Regions from separate parts of the Desulfosediminicola ganghwensis genome, predicted to be linked through region 1. Evidence: riboswitches for the same ligand, from Rfam matches in the RefSeq annotation. Region 1 holds a riboswitch; the other holds the start of a gene.
What was found. A riboswitch is a leader RNA that binds a small molecule or an ion and turns the genes downstream of it on or off. The one in region 1 is predicted to bind cobalamin.
Positions count from the first base shown of each region.

Region 2: another riboswitch for cobalamin. It lies ahead of FCL45_RS09760 (AIR synthase related protein); the one in region 1 lies ahead of FCL45_RS13965 (FecCD family ABC transporter permease).

Region 1 covers NZ_CP050699.1:3,286,414-3,294,125, forward strand. Annotated here, with positions in the region: gene FCL45_RS13940 (M16 family metallopeptidase) at 1-638, shown strand, start outside; gene FCL45_RS13945 (universal stress protein) at 745-1,665, opposite strand; gene cobI (precorrin-2 C(20)-methyltransferase) at 1,807-2,571, opposite strand; gene FCL45_RS13955 (ABC transporter substrate-binding protein) at 2,583-3,578, opposite strand; gene FCL45_RS13960 (ABC transporter ATP-binding protein) at 3,568-4,368, opposite strand; gene FCL45_RS13965 (FecCD family ABC transporter permease) at 4,361-5,398, opposite strand; cobalamin riboswitch at 5,627-5,831, opposite strand; gene FCL45_RS13970 (hypothetical protein) at 6,254-7,225, opposite strand; gene sppA (signal peptide peptidase SppA) at 7,314-7,712, opposite strand, start outside.
Region 2 covers NZ_CP050699.1:2,308,506-2,316,217, reverse strand. Annotated here, with positions in the region: gene FCL45_RS09780 (ABC transporter ATP-binding protein) at 1-648, shown strand, start outside; gene FCL45_RS09775 (ABC transporter permease) at 645-1,502, shown strand; gene FCL45_RS09770 (ABC transporter permease) at 1,499-2,356, shown strand; gene FCL45_RS09765 (hypothetical protein) at 2,423-2,809, opposite strand; cobalamin riboswitch at 3,284-3,475, shown strand; gene FCL45_RS09760 (AIR synthase related protein) at 3,568-4,308, shown strand; gene FCL45_RS09755 (ECF transporter S component) at 4,319-4,828, shown strand; gene FCL45_RS09750 (ABC transporter ATP-binding protein) at 4,848-6,332, shown strand; gene FCL45_RS09745 (energy-coupling factor transporter transmembrane component T family protein) at 6,329-7,105, shown strand.

The DNA of each region.
Region 1 (7,712 bases):
CCGGCACCAGCTCAACATTAACTTTTCCGAGAGGGCAGCAGCATGTAGAACTGGTCAACTCTCAGATCGATAAATCAATTGTAGTCGTGGCGTGGCCTACTGATGATTTTTGGGATATTAACAGGACAAGGCGACTCAATGTGCTTGCCGGAATCTTTCGTGAGAGGCTGCGACAGGTTGTTCGGGAGAAGCTCGGCGCAACCTATTCACCAGTGGTGTTCAGCGCTCCAAGCAGAGTGTATACTGATTACGGTCGATTGCAGGCAGAAGTGGTTGTGGCGCCGGGCAAGGAAAATGAGATCATCAAGGAGATAACGACCATTGCCAGGGAGTTGAGCACGAAGCCAGTTCCCAAAGAAGAACTCGATAGAGTTATTGAACCTTACCTTACCTCTCTAAGGGACGCAGTGAACAGCAATCCATATTGGCTCAGGTCTGTCCTGGCAAATTCAACACGGCATCCGGAGCAGCTCGAATGGCCTGCGTCCATTCTTACAGATTTTCAGGGGATCACAACCGGGGATGTTGAATCGCTGGCAAAACAGTATTTGTTACCCGATGCTGCAGCTACTGCCGTGATTAAACAGGCAGAGTCGAAAAATAACGCTCAAGCGGATACCGGAAAACCAGCTGACTAATCCCGCTATTGCCTGCTTGTATAGTAGCAACACTAAAAAACCGTAACTTCCTTTACTATCGGAGTTACGGTTTTTTTTGCTGAATATCTGCCAAGAGGACAATGTCTCAGCCGACAACCCATAGAGCCAGATCTTCCGTCTGCATTATTGTCCGCCTGGCAACACCTCCAAGAAATCCTTTGCTCTCTCTTGCCGGGCGCCTGCCGATAACTATTGTGCCACAGTCATTTTTTCTGGCACTGCTTATAATCGCTGAGCTTTCTTCAAGGGCTTTGGGTTGTGGCAGGGTTATAATGCATTTTGGAGGAATCCCAGCTTCTGTTAACAGGTCAGTGGGGCCTGTGAACATGCAGCCGTTTCCTGACAGGTTGGCATCACACCAGTCTTTACCCCACTTGTCATAGAAATCCTCGGGGCGACATGCTGGCGGTGGAGAGAGGTAACCCCTTGCGTGGAAAAGATAAAAGCAGAGATCATCTCTGCCTGCAAAAATATGGGAGAGATGATCGATGGCCATCAGTGATGATGGTGTGCCGTCTACGGGCACAAGAAATTTCTTTGATTTGATTTCACCATCGATGATCCAGAGCGGAATAGAGTGACAGCTATCGAAGAGTGTGGAGGAGACAGAACCCATCAGCAACTCGCCCACAAACCCGACTCCGCGCCGTGCTATGACGAGGCTGTCTACGAGATTTTGTTCCGCCACCTGTTGGATGGAAGTAGCTATTGTTGCAGCCCTGTGATGAATCCGCGAAATCCGTTCGGCCGGGAGTTTAAGATCAATAAGCTTCTGGTGCGCTTTTTCAAGCAGCCTGCTGCCCTTAAGAGCTTGTTTGCTGAGCGGGCGATCAGGTATGAGTGAATGTTGCGGATTTTCCGGTTCGGCGAAACATCTGGAGCTGCTGTCACAATGGAGAATACATATCTCTATGTCATGCTGATCAGCGAAAAGATGGGCTGTGTAATCAAGTGAAAGAAAGCTGTTTATAGAGTCATCAAGCGCGACCAGTATTTTTTTCTTCATTGCAACCCTCCTCAGCGTAAGCTCCTTTTTATACAGAGTAAGACTGATACCGGGAGTGAGTCAAATGTTTATTCTCAGGGTTGTGGGACAACATAAATGCATCAGGCCCGCCGGGGGGGATGCCGGCGGGCGGGAGTTCAGTCAGGCGGCCGTGGCGATTTGTCGGAGTTGAACTGCTGCCCCTTCGCGCTTGCGCACAATGATAGTAGAGAAATAATGTGGATTTTCAGGTACTTTTGATAAATCTTCTATGATACGCTGATCGGTCATACCTGCTTTCTCTACGTAGACTGCATTGCTGGTGAGTCCGGTCTCCCGCAGCAGTCTGCAGACACGATCCATCACCCTGTGAACTTTCATGAGTACAATGGCGTCATACTCAAGCAGGGCGTTTCTGAGCTTTTCTTCAGAAAAGGTGGCGGGAACAACGGCGAGCAGATCATCACCCAGACATATCGGGGTTGCAGTGGAAGCAGAGCAACTGGACATAGCTGAGATGCCGGAAACAAACTCAACATGTACATCTTCCCTTAAGGAACAGATTGTCTCGTAGAGATAATAGCCGGTTGAGTAGATCGCAGGGTCACCGAGGGTAGGAAAGACCACATTTTTGCCAGCATCAAGCAATGAAAGAATTGTTTCCGCTGCTTTTTGCCAGGCGACCTCAATTTCCGGATGCAGTTTTTCACCCAGGCGAACCTTCTTCATGGGGAAATAGAGTTCAAAAACTTCCTTTTCACTGACATCTACTGCTTGCTGAACAATGGAAAGGGCTGTGGAACTACCGTTTTTGGAGCCCTTGGGAGCAGCCACAGCCGGACAACTCTTGATTGTGTTTACAGCTTTAATCGTTAGTAACTCAGGGTCACCTGGGCCTGTGCCGACGATAAATAGAGTAGATCGCATTTTTTTTACCTTCATTGCCATTTTTGCAATTGGGTCTGAGGAGTGAAAAGAGGTTCATGGCTGGCTACATCAGGCTGTTCCCGTCTCAGTACAGGGTACAGCGCTGATTGGATTTTACTAATGCCTGTGAGTAGCCGCATGGTGGGACGTGAAACAAGTTCTTCATCAACTAAAAAGACAGAATTCGTCTGTAATGCTTTTATGAGCTGAAAGCCGGGTTCGTTGTATATATCTGTAAGACTTACCCTGTTCATCCTGCCTGTCTGACTGAGGTAAATATCTATTTCATTGGCCTTGGCGAGAATACGCTCCTTTCCGTAAGGGGCTATATTGCTGTTGTTTCTGGCAACAGCGTCATTGGCAATATTCAGGCCTCCCCCAGTCTCAAGAGCGAACATCGATATAGCGTCCGGGGCGAAGGTTTTCATTTTGGAGTGAATAGCCTCGAAATAAACGCGTGGTCGCTCTTCCCTTGGAACCGGGATACTATCTTCCAGCTGATCAAGGGCGAGGGTAAACTGCTGTACCATTTTGTCCGCTTCGGTGGTTTTGCCAGTCAGAAGTCCAAGCAGTCGCCAGTAGTCAAACATCTGATCGATATTAGTAGGCTGCAGGGATACAACAGTAATTCCGGCCGAGCGGAGCTTGGAGATAAGCTCTGGCACTGAGCGTGATATCATGGGGCGGATAAGAATCAGGTCCGGCCTGGCGGCAAGAAATTTTTCCGTATTGTCACGATAACTGAAACGATTCTTATCAGAAATTGAGGCTGGGTAGTTATCTGAACGGCCAATACCGATAAACTCCTCGTCACAACCTAAAAAAGCGAGGTTTTCAGTGTGAGCGGGATAAAGGGAAATGATCCTGCTGAATGGCTTGTCAAATCGGATGGTGCTTCCCTCATCGTCCGTAATTTCGGTCATCTGGGCGAAGGCTGACTGGCCATATAGAGCGAAGCTCAATAGACAAATCAACACCCCGAGTTTACTCATCCTCTTAATGTTCATTGTTGTACCTGTACTGTATATGCGGATTTCCCAGGGCCTGATGTACGATATCGGCATGAACCCTGAAAACAGTTTGCAGTAATTCAGAAGTGAGAATGTCTTCAACAGAGCCGGATGCTGCTATTTGCCCATTTTCCATAACAATAAGCTCATCACAGTAGGCAGCAGCGAGATCGAGGTCATGGATAGCTCCAACTACAGTTATCGAGTCATGGTCTACTCTTTCCCGAAGTGCCTGCATAATATCTATGGAATGCCGGACATCGAGGCTTGCTGTGGGTTCATCAAGTACAAGGACTTCGGTGTTCTGGGCAAGCGCCCGTGCCACCAGTACTCTTTGCCTTTCGCCACCTGAAAGCCTGGTTACCATTCGGTTACGGAGTTGGTAAATGTCAAGTGTCTTAATGGCTTCCATAACCAGGTCGATATCTTTTTGCGAAGGTGTGCCGAACCTGTCAATAAACGGGTGTCGGCCCATCATTACCACTTCAAAGACGGAGTATTCGAAATGAAGTGCCACGTTCTGGGGTACAAATGAAAGCACTTTAGCAAGATCAAGTTTTGGCAGGCGGTGGACTACAGTTCCACGCAGCTGCACCTTGCCTCGGGTTGGCTGTCGGCTGCCGTTTAACAGGTTGATGAGTGTAGTTTTTCCGCTGCCGTTGGGGCCGATAAGCCCATACATTTTCCCCTTTTTTAACTGAAAATTAAGCCCTGAAAGGCAGGGGTGATTGCGGTATTGGTAATAGCAATCGGATACCTGGTAGACGATGGAACTGTTTTCAGGCATATCCCCTCCCAAGCTGGCGTTTTCTGAAGATGTAACAGAAGAAGGGGCCACCGATAAGCGCAGTCAATACTCCGATTGGTATTTCGTGGGGAAGAATTGCGCGGGTAACGGTGTCCGCGACCAGCAGCAGGATAGAACCGGCAAGAAATGACGCAGGTAAAAGAATCCTGTTATCAGGCCCTGTTATCATTCGAAGCATATGGGGAACAATGAGGCCGACAAAGCCGATGACACCAGATACAGCGACACAGATCGCTGTAATAAGAGAAGCACTTATCAGGAGTTGCCTGCGGATTTTGGCACTATCCACTCCGAGAGTGTCAGCGGTGGTGGTGCCTAGCGCCATAATATTGAGATCCCTGGCATAGTAGCAACAAAAGAGCAGACATGGAGCTAGAATCAGTAAAAGAAGCCCTGCATCGTGCCACGATTTACCGATAAATGAGCCCATCAACCAGAAAATGATAACACCCACCTCTTCGTCAGCCATGTATTTTATAAAGCCGATTCCCGCTGAGAGTATTGCTGCTACAATAACGCCCGAAAGGATAAGGGTATTTGAGGAAAGTTGCGGATCGTCCGAAGAAAGATAAAACACCGCTCCAAGTGTTGTAACAGCTCCAATAAATGCAAAAAAGGGAACTAAATATGAGACAGGCAGGGATATGCCGATAATCGATAGTATAAAGGCTGTAGAAGCACCAAATGCCGCACCGGATGAAATGCCGAGAGTATACGGGTCGGCCAGAGGGTTAAGCAGTATTGCCTGAAATATACCTCCGGCAAGGGCGAGGCCTCCTCCGACAAGGGCCGCAACGAGTATGCGCGGCAACCGTACATCCATGATGATGACAGAGTTGGTGGTATTTACAGCTGCACTGAGCCCTGGTTGATCGAAAAGCGTCTGCCAGAGTGTTGCGATAACATCGGCTGCAGATATGCTGATATAGCCCATACCGGTTGCAGTGATAATTACAGCAACGAGTACAGTTATCAGTGAGCCAAAAAGTAGTTTTGCCTTGCCGCGCATTACTCTCCTTAAAATAAAAAGCAAAATCCGGACAGCAAACAAAATACCAGGGAACCGGGGCAATGTTCATTTAAGCAATTAACACACCAGCATATACTGAAGAAAGTGCAGGCAGTAGTATTCAGCAAGTGCGAAAAAACAAAAAAAAATCCCGAATCACTCTAACAGTGATCCGGGATAGCCCTGGTTATCCGAAATCGATGTGCTGGAAAAATCTGTCCGCGATTTACTCCAGCATATTTTCAGGCAGGTCTTCTGACTCCCGGATCATCCTCTCCCCAGGCCTTCCCATCCTGTAATGGACAGTGGCATAGTTCCGGGGGTTGTCACCGGTTACAGCGGCGGGCCCGTCTTCGATTTTCACGAAGTTCCCTTTTCAGCTCAAAGGCGTATGCATTTCCTTATTATGAGCACCTGAATGTATAGTTATTCGTTACCCAGATAGAAAGGGGATGTCAAGTGTCAAAAAGGGAGGATTGATTATAAATTCTGAGTATATTGAAGTTTTTCGGCTATACATGATTTTTTGTTTGACGTTTTGTCCGATGATTGAACACCATCAGTGGTGGGGATAATTCGCAATTGTATAGTGCCAGGGAGGTATATCATGGATAAGACCGATCTGTCACACGACGTAGACGGCAAAGCTGGGGTTGGTGGAAGTAACGTCAAAATTTGCAGGCTTGGAAGACACTATGAGAGATAGTCAGTGTCGAACTTCAGCTGGGAGTGGCACGAGATGATACTTCTTGCAGAGTAAGGTCAGGCCCAGTAGTACGCCTAACGTCAATTCAACCTGGTCGGAAGAATTGAAAAAGCCGGGGCAGCGTGTTGAGCTGCCCTGGCTTTTTCTTTTTATAAGGTCAGGTAGTAGTAGATGAGGCCTACCATGATAAGACTGATCACCCGAAAAGACTGGCTGCATACGATAAGTTGTGCGGCTACCCTGGGTTTAAAGATACCGGCATAATACGGGAATTGATGGCGAAATGCCCTCAGGGGTGACGACAGGATATTGCCTACCAGTAAGGCGAGTATGATTTCTCTTTGAGATAATGCTCCTTGCTGCAGCAACGCTCCGGCAGCGGCCAGACCGGCGGTCAGTTCAGCTGCAAGGTGCAGGGTGATGATCCCCATAGCCTGCGGGGAAAGCCACGGAATCCAAGCAAGGTACCCGGCTGCAAGCTCTTCGAGTTCACGAAAATATCCGATGCGATGTACTATAAATATAATGATATAGATCGGTACCGTGAACTTGATGATTTTGCGGATACGTCGCTTAAAGCGTTTCCAGCTTTTTTCCCACGCCCCCTGCCAGTCAATTCCCTTATTCTCAGTTGTTTCGTGTGGAGAGGCCGATATGTCAGGCTTCGGCAGAATGAACCGGCTGATGACCACAATTAAACCTGTGCGAAGTACCGCTGCGCCTAATGTGATGCTTATATAAATGAAAGCGGCACCGTGGATAAGTGGAACGGTGATGAAAAATATGGTCGGCAAATGAACAAAGTAGGTCGGCAGACTGTTGAACAGGTTGGCGAGAATCAGTTCTTTTCTGGAAAGCTGTTTTTTGTCATATGCTTCGGCAAGCAGGGTGTTTGCTGCAACACCTGAAAATATTGCCATTGAAAATGAAGCTCCGGCAGTATTCGACATGTTGCCAAGCTGGACAAGAGGTCTGGCGAGTGAGGCTATCCATCGGGTCCAATTAAGGGCTTCGATCAAATTGGCGACAATGAGACCGATGGAAATGAAAATAAGAAGTCGAATCAGGGGCCAGCAGAGCTGACCCCACAGCATGACAAAGAATTCCGGTGTTATCTCCATATGGATGATCCGTAACTAAAAAAAAAATAAATAGCCGAGTTACCGAAGAACAGTCTGGTTATTCAGTACCTTGACAACACAGTGTGTTCTATTCGGGTAGTTGTAACATTGAGTCGGCATAAATGCCATTGGGATCATTCATGATCAGGAGATCTCTGACCTGATGCTGCATCTTTCGATAGATGTTTACCAGAAAAGACGACGCAAAAAAGTCAGGAAAAACAGAAATAGTCGCATTGGTCAGCTGTTTGATGAGTTTGTCACGAACAGATATCTCTCTTTTAATGTAAACTGTCGAATAATCGTCCAAACCGGCAAGCTCTGCCGCAGCGACGACAGCGTCTGAGAGGCCGCCAAGCTCGTCGACCAGATCGATTTCCTTTGCCTTCATGCCTGAAAAAACACGCCCTTCGGCAATGAGTTCCATTCGATCCTGCTCAATTCCACGGCCATTCTCCACAATAGAGAGAAACCTTTCATAGCCGTT
Region 2 (7,712 bases), 980 kb from region 1:
TCCCTGGTTTTAGAACCCTCGCTGCTGCTTCTGGATGAACCCCTGGGAGCGCTTGATCTCAAACTTCGTGAACAAATGAAGATTGAGCTGAAAAAACTGCAGGATGATTTCGGCACCACCTTCATGTACATTACCCACGACCAGTCTGAAGCCCTGGTGATGTCGGATAAGGTAGCTGTTATGAATAACGGTCGCTTCGAACAGATCGACAGCCCGACCAACCTCTATCGCCACCCGGAGAGCCGTTTTGTCGCGAGCTTTGTCGGTGAGACCAATACGCTCCCGGTTCAAAAGCTGCAGAATAATCCTCTTACGGTACGTACCGCCTTCGGCCTTGAAATGCAGGCCGTGGCAGATGGCCAACTCACAGACGAACTGGACCTCTTCATCCGCCCCGAAGCTATCATCTTGAACCCGGCCGAAGAGCTGGAAGGCATCCACAGGTTCCTGCTCAAAGTAAGAAACATCCTCTTCGATGGCTCCAACACCAAATTTCTCGCCACTGTCGAAAATGCCGATACAGAGGTTGAACTCACCGTGGCACTGCCCCAGAATGAACAGTTCGCCCACATAAAACGAGGCGATATTCTCAGTGCCGGTGTACATCGTGACAGTTGTCGATGCTACAGGCGGAGGGAACAGGCATGAAGCAACATCTTCGCCTCGGATTATTGATTTTTCTGACCCCGGTACTGCTCTGGCTGGTATTGCTGATTCTCATCCCCCATATCGAGCTGCTGCTTATGTCGCTACGCGGCACCAATGATTATGGGGAACCAAGCTGGACCTTGTATAACTACCGTTCCTTCTTCAGCGAAGAGATCTACTGGTACACCTTTGCCCGCACCGCAACATACGCGATCACTGTCACCATCCTCACCTTTCTGGTGACTTTTCCGGTAGCCTTTTACATCACCAAGATTGTCTCCCCCAGATTTACCGGCTTTCTCACTATCCTGTTGCTGATGCCCTTCTGGGTCAGTGAACTGGTCCGGGTGTATGGCTGGATGATCCTGCTGCGCGAGAGTGGAGTGCTCAACCACCTGCTGCTCTCCATCGGTATTATCAATACCCCCATAGAAATGCTCTACAACGACATAACCATGGTGATGGGCCTGGTATACACCTCGATGCTCTTTATGGTGGTTCCACTCATCTCTTCCCTGGAAGGTATGGACGATTCAATGATCGAGGCCGCTCACGATCTCGGTGCTTCGCCTCTGACCATCTTTTTCAAGATCATAATCCCCTATGCTGCACCAGGTATCACTTCCGGCTCCATTGTGGTGTTTATGCTGACTCTCGGCAACTATCTCACTCCGAACCTGATGGGAGGCAAAAACTCACTCTGGTTCACCGAGCAGATCTACAATCAGTTCATTGCCAGCTTCAACTGGAACCAGGGCGCCGCCTTCGGCTTCCTGCTCTTGCTGCTCAGCTCAATAATCATCTGGACCGGCCTTAAAATCAGCAGGCAGGAATTGGGGAGGGCCTTATCATGATTCGTACTCTGCCACAGCAGCGTGGCTACGCGACCCTTTTCAAGCTGTACATAGCACTCTTTTATGTTTTTCTCTTCGCCCCGCTGGTGGTCACCTGCGTTCTGGCATTCAATGACTCGAACTTTCCGGCACTGCCCTGGCATGGGTTCTCTCTCGACTGGTTTTTTAGCGATGGTCCGGAACGAATAGGCCTGTTCCATGACCGCTCAAATATGCAGTCGCTCTGGGTCTCCAGCCAAACCGCTTTCTGGGTATCTCTTTTCTCAGTTATCGTAGGAACGGCAGGTTCATTTCTCTTTGAACATGAAGAATTCCCTGGGAAACGTGGACTATGGTTTCTGGCATTAACCCCGCTGGTCATTCCCGGGGTTATTCTGGGTATCTCAATACTGCTGACCGCCAACAGCCTTGGCATCTATTTCGAAGACACCTTTGGCATAGATATCCCCCTCTTTCGTCCCGGCTTCTGGTTGGTGGTGCTTGGGCAATTTTCCTTCATTACCACCTTTGTGCTGCTAGTTGTTTCTGCCCGACTGAGAAAGTTTGATAGAAGCCTGGAAGAAGCGGCCCTCAACCTGGGAGCAACCCGGCTGGAGGTGATCCGCTATATCACCCTGCCCTATCTTCGCCCGGCCCTCATCGGCAGCGGCGCGGTGGCCTTTCTGATGAGCTTTGAGAATTTTAATACTACCCTGTTTCTGGTCGGTTCAGAGACAACTTTGCCGATCAATCTCTACCTGCAGGTACGGGACGGCTCCACCCCAATCATCAATGCAGTGTCCTTTCTGCTGATTATCACCACCTCGACCTTTGCAGTCATCAATCTGCTGCTAAAGAAAAAGGAAAACGCATAAAAAAGCCGCAAAGTGGATGAATTCTTCACTTTGCGGCTCTCTACACAAGCTACACATCCCTAACCGCTAGCGATAGGCCGGCGGCTGTTCCAAGTAGATATACGTATCTCCCTGCTGGCGATAATACCTATTGTCGATGATCGCATAGGATACAGCTGCAGTCATTGCAAATGCTGCTACCGAAGGTAGATGATTCCTTTGGTAGGATCGAGGATGATGATAGTACCGAAACGGTGCCTTGGGGTAGTTTCTCGCCTGATAGCTGGGCAGGTGAGCGGGATTATGTTTGTAATGCCTTTTCTCGTTATAGTTGAGCAACTGAACCGGCTTATGCTTTTTGTATACCTTCTGCGGTTTATGGTGAGGACCTCTCCCATTTGCGAAAACTGATGATGGCCATATAAAAACAACCATCGTTAGAATAATCACAATACTGCTCGCTATCTTTTTCATAATGCAAACTCCAAAATCAAATGTTACCTGAGGTCAAACCAATCCAAAAGATAGAGCATTTTTTATCCACCGCAATCGGGAGGACCATCTGCAATAGCGCCGCTTTCGCTCCCCCGGACATCTTTTCCCAGACACCTGCCAGCAATAACAAAACCCTACATCAACCTTTATAAAATCGAATAGTTACATCATCATTTCCAGGTCAACGCTGCCTGGGCATTCAGGTGGCTGTAACCAATTGTGAAAAGATTGTGTACGCGAGGCGATAGCCAATGGAAGGTAAATTGGGAGTTGTTGCTGCCGGCAGCAGCGATATTCTTCTTTGCAGCATCAGTTCACGGCAGTATAGGTTTTGGCTTTTCTATGATATCAACTCCACTGTTCGGGCTTTTCACTGACCTGCAGAATCGACTTGGTGGGCAAGGGAAACCGGAAAAACGGTTGACTTTTCATCACAAAAATATTTGATATTTCTTTAATATACATGCTACAGGTGCTGTCTTTGCAATGACAAACGAAGACGGATAAAAGGAAATCAGGTGAAAAACCTGAACGGTCCCGCCACTGTAAGGTTGAGAACACTGCATTAAGCCACTGTATTTTACGGGAAGGCGCAATTGTTCGATGAAACCGAGTCAGGAAGCCTGCCTGTCAGATTCACGCATGCATCATGATCAATGGTAAAGCTCATGGTTGTTATACCCTTCATGGGGTAACAGCTATGAGCTTTTTTTGTTTTTACAATATGGTGGTTGTTAATGGGATACAGAGGACGAGATGTAGAAGTTATCGATATAGGATCGGGTATTTCCCTGGTCATTGCCTGCGACTCCTGTGGATCGGTTGGCAGCAAGGAGCTGGATCTCGTTAACGCTCCGCCGGAAATTGTTGGCCGCCTGACCGCTCGAACAGTCCTCATGGAGCTTGTAGCCGTGGGGGCCTCACCTGTTGCTATGACAGTCTCTATCTGTGCGGAACCCAGCCCAACTGGAGACGAAATATTGCGGGGTATCAAAAAGGAACTGCAATTGAGTGGTCATCCTGATGTAAAGCTTGCCGTGAGCACCGAGAAAAACTTTGAGACGCGGCAGACGGGTCTTGGAATTGGTGCCACAGGGACCTGCAGGACACGTGACCTCAAGATTGCCCAATCAGAAGCGGCAGACAAAATTTTCTGCCTGGGAGTACCCAGACTAGGAGGAGAAGTCATTGATTCAGGCTGCATGGATATCATACACAGCGGCACCGTGACACAATTGAGACCACATCCACTGATTCATGATATCCTTCCCGTTGGCTCAAGGGGCATCAGGGCAGAAGCTGAATTACTGGCAAGACAGTCTGGAACCATTTTCGATGCCGCCCAAGGTTGCAAACTGGACCTTGCAAAATCAGCAGGTCCTTCAACCTGCGTTCTTTTTTCTAGCCCTGAATCTATAGAAGATTTGAATCATTTCGAAATTTATCCCGTTGGTCAACTCATCATGAAATCTGATTAAGGAGTTTGCTATGCAAGATATTACCGCCCCAGACCTTAAGAATGATGTGCGCCTGGTAAAACGTGCTGCATACATTGCGATATTTGTTGCTCTCAGTGCAGTTGGAGCGATGATTAAAATTCCCAGCCCGGTGGGCACGATCGGCCTTGATTCAGCCCCCGGCTATTTCTGTGCATTGGCTTTCGGGTATGTTGAAGGTGCTGCTGTCATTTTTATCGGACATCTGCTCACAGCTGGAGTTGTCGGGTTTCCCTTAGGGTTACCTCTCCACCTTTTCATCGGATTACAGATGGCACTTTGGGCGATACTGGTTCGCTTTATCAAACAAAAACTTGGGCTTTGGCCAGCAGTTTTAACCGGTGTGGTCTTCAACGGGGTGGTTTCCGCTTTCACCATGGTCTTTATAGGTGGTGTGGGTGCTGCTCTTGGAATTATGCCATTTCTCATTGCAGGATCTCTGTTCAATATATTAGTCGCCGCAATTGCGTATAAAAGCTTGAAAAAGGGCAAACTGATTTGATGTATTCCCAACATTTGCCATGACTGAACAACAACACGCAATTACAACAGATATTGGCCCGGCTATATCTGTTTCCAAGGTGTCTTTTCAATACAGGACAGGGGACGTCCCGGCTTTAAACGATGTAAGCTTTCAGCTTTCACCCGCCACATGCACCCTTGTAAGAGGTGAATCAGGTTCTGGCAAGACAACTCTCTGCTATTGTCTCAAAGGTCTGATTCCGCAGGCTGTTGAAGGGGATTTTAGCGGTCAGCTTGAAATAGCCGGGATGGATGTAACCAAATACAGAATCCAAACTCTCTCCAGGCACATTGGCTTTGTTCTTCAGGATCCGGAGGTCCAGATTGTTGGCCGTAATGTTTATGAAGATCTGATCTTTGGTCCTCGCAATCTCCTGATCGCCAAAGAGACAATCGTTTCAGATTTCCCCTCTGTTCTTCAGGCAGTTGGGCTCGAAGGTTATGAGGGCAGAGAAACATACCAGCTGTCAGGAGGAGAAAAGCAGCGTTTGGCTATCGCCGGTGTACTGCTGATGAAGCCTCAGGTGCTGATTCTCGACGAACCATCTTCAGAATTAGATCCTGCAGGCCGCAGAAATCTCTATGATTTGCTGCTCAAGCTTAAACGTGAAGAGGGTCTTAGTCTCGTTATTGTGGACCAGCAGCTTCCCACAAGTCATCCCCTGGTAGATGAGGTGCTCTTCCTAAAGGATGGTGAGCTGAAAGAAGCCGATAGCATAGGAGAGTGTTCCGTACCTTGTACGCTGCCACCAGTTCTTTCGAGCAACGAAGCTCCGACCGTCCTGACTGTTGAAAACCTCTCCTTTGCATATCGCCCCGAAACACCGGTACTGAAAAACATCAGCATGGAGATCCGGCAACAGGACTTTCTTGCACTGGTCGGACACAACGGCAGCGGTAAAACAACCCTTGCGATGCATCTCAACCGGTTGCTGAAACCACAAAAAGGTACCGTCAGCTATCAGAAGAAATCCCTCGAGAAGTTTAGTCGCGCTGAGATAGCACGTTCGATCGGCTTTGTTTTTCAAAACCCTGATCATCAAATATTTGAAACAAGCGTGGAAAAAGAGATCGCTTTCGGCCTTGTTCAGCAGGGCATAAATACTAAAGAGATTAAGAAGAAGGTCGAAGAAGTTCTGGGCTTTATGGCTCTGGAGGATTACCGGGACCATCATCCCGCCACCCTGCCAAAGGGGATTCGTCAGTTTATCAGTGTGGCCTCAATAGTGGCCCTTTCGCCTGAAATTCTGGTGGTTGATGAACCGACCACAGGTTTAGACACAAAAGGAAAAGAGATCATACTATCCAGATTAAGGGAGCTCAACGACAGAGGAACCGCAATTGTAATGATCACGCACGATATGGAACTGGTAAGAGAGCATTGCTCCCGGCTCCTTTTACTTGAACAGGGCGAGATCAAGGTGAACATGTCAACTGCCAGTGCACTGCAGAGTATAGAATTTAAGGATTTTATTGGACGATGAAAAATTTATCTGTGGATGTTCGTTCAAAACTGGCTCTTTTCTTTCTTGTTATCGTGTTCTCGATGATTTTCAATTCGCCCTTCTTTTTGTCCGCCCTGCTACTTTGTACCCTACTGATCGGTATGGTCTGTTCTGTGGATATGAAAAAAGTGGCAGCAATACTTCTTCCCTTACTGCCGATTTTTATACTGCTTGGAATTTGTAGCGGATTTTTTTCTGTGGTCAGGTTCACTGATCCTGCAAATAATGGCGTGCTGTTCTGTATTGGTGACAGTGTCTGCGCCACCAGGGGAGGATTTCTGCTGGGGGTGAGCTTTTTATGTCGGCTTACTCTCATGATCCTCTCGACTTCAATCCTTTTACAGACCACCTCGCTTGATGATTTTATAGATTTTTTCAATACCACCGGATTACCACCCTCTGTCAGTTTTGTGATAACCACCGCGATCAGGTTTATCCCTGAACTCAACCGCAAGAAAGAGCAGATAATTAATGCTCAACGGGCGCGCGGTGTCGATATGGAAACGGGGCAGTGGTTGAGAGGCTTAAAGGCCAGGATCGCTATTATGATCCCTCTCATAATTCAGGGGATATCCCTTGCTGAGCACCTGTCAATTGCCTTGCTTAATAGAGGCTTCGGCTGCCGAAACAACTGGACTGTAATGAAGAAAGCGAAACTTGTCATGTTCGACTATCTTATTCTGCTTGCCTGTCTGTTACTCTTTTTCGTCGGGGTCGTCATAAGAAGCAGGAGTTCATATTTTTTACTCTGAGAGTTGTGGACGTTACACCCCTGAGCTTGAAACAGCATCCGAACAAGAATCAATCGGAGACGGACCACGATTGATGTAATATCTCGCCAATTCATCTGAATTTTCGGGTTCGCATCCTCAGCATCACAGAAGAGGTCATACAGAACCTCCCCCGTTCATGATTCAACATTAGAAGAAAGGGCAGACCTGCCCCGCATGGGCTATCGGGAAACGAAAAATCGAAGAATCCGCTCGAGGAGTGTTGAGGGTATTTCAAATATTGCAGTCAAAGTCCCGCGAGACTCGATCTTATTCGTACTTCCAATCTTGAAGTCAGAAGCGAATTTTGTTTTGCACGATGGACATGCCATAAGCACTCCTCCTATGCGTTTGGGGAAGCGCAGCTGCTGGTCACATTTAGGGCAAGTTTTTACGATATATTCAGACATGAACAAAATATAACTGCTTTGTAAAAATATTGTCAACCTGAGAAGTCATTAGCATCCTCCCTTCAAGGAAAGATTGGGGCCAGGCCTTGAAATTGGGGGTTATGTTTGTTGGCAAAATTTGACCAACGGCTTTGGCGCATGGAGCTTGGTGTAAATGTTGATCTGAGCTTTGCCTTAAC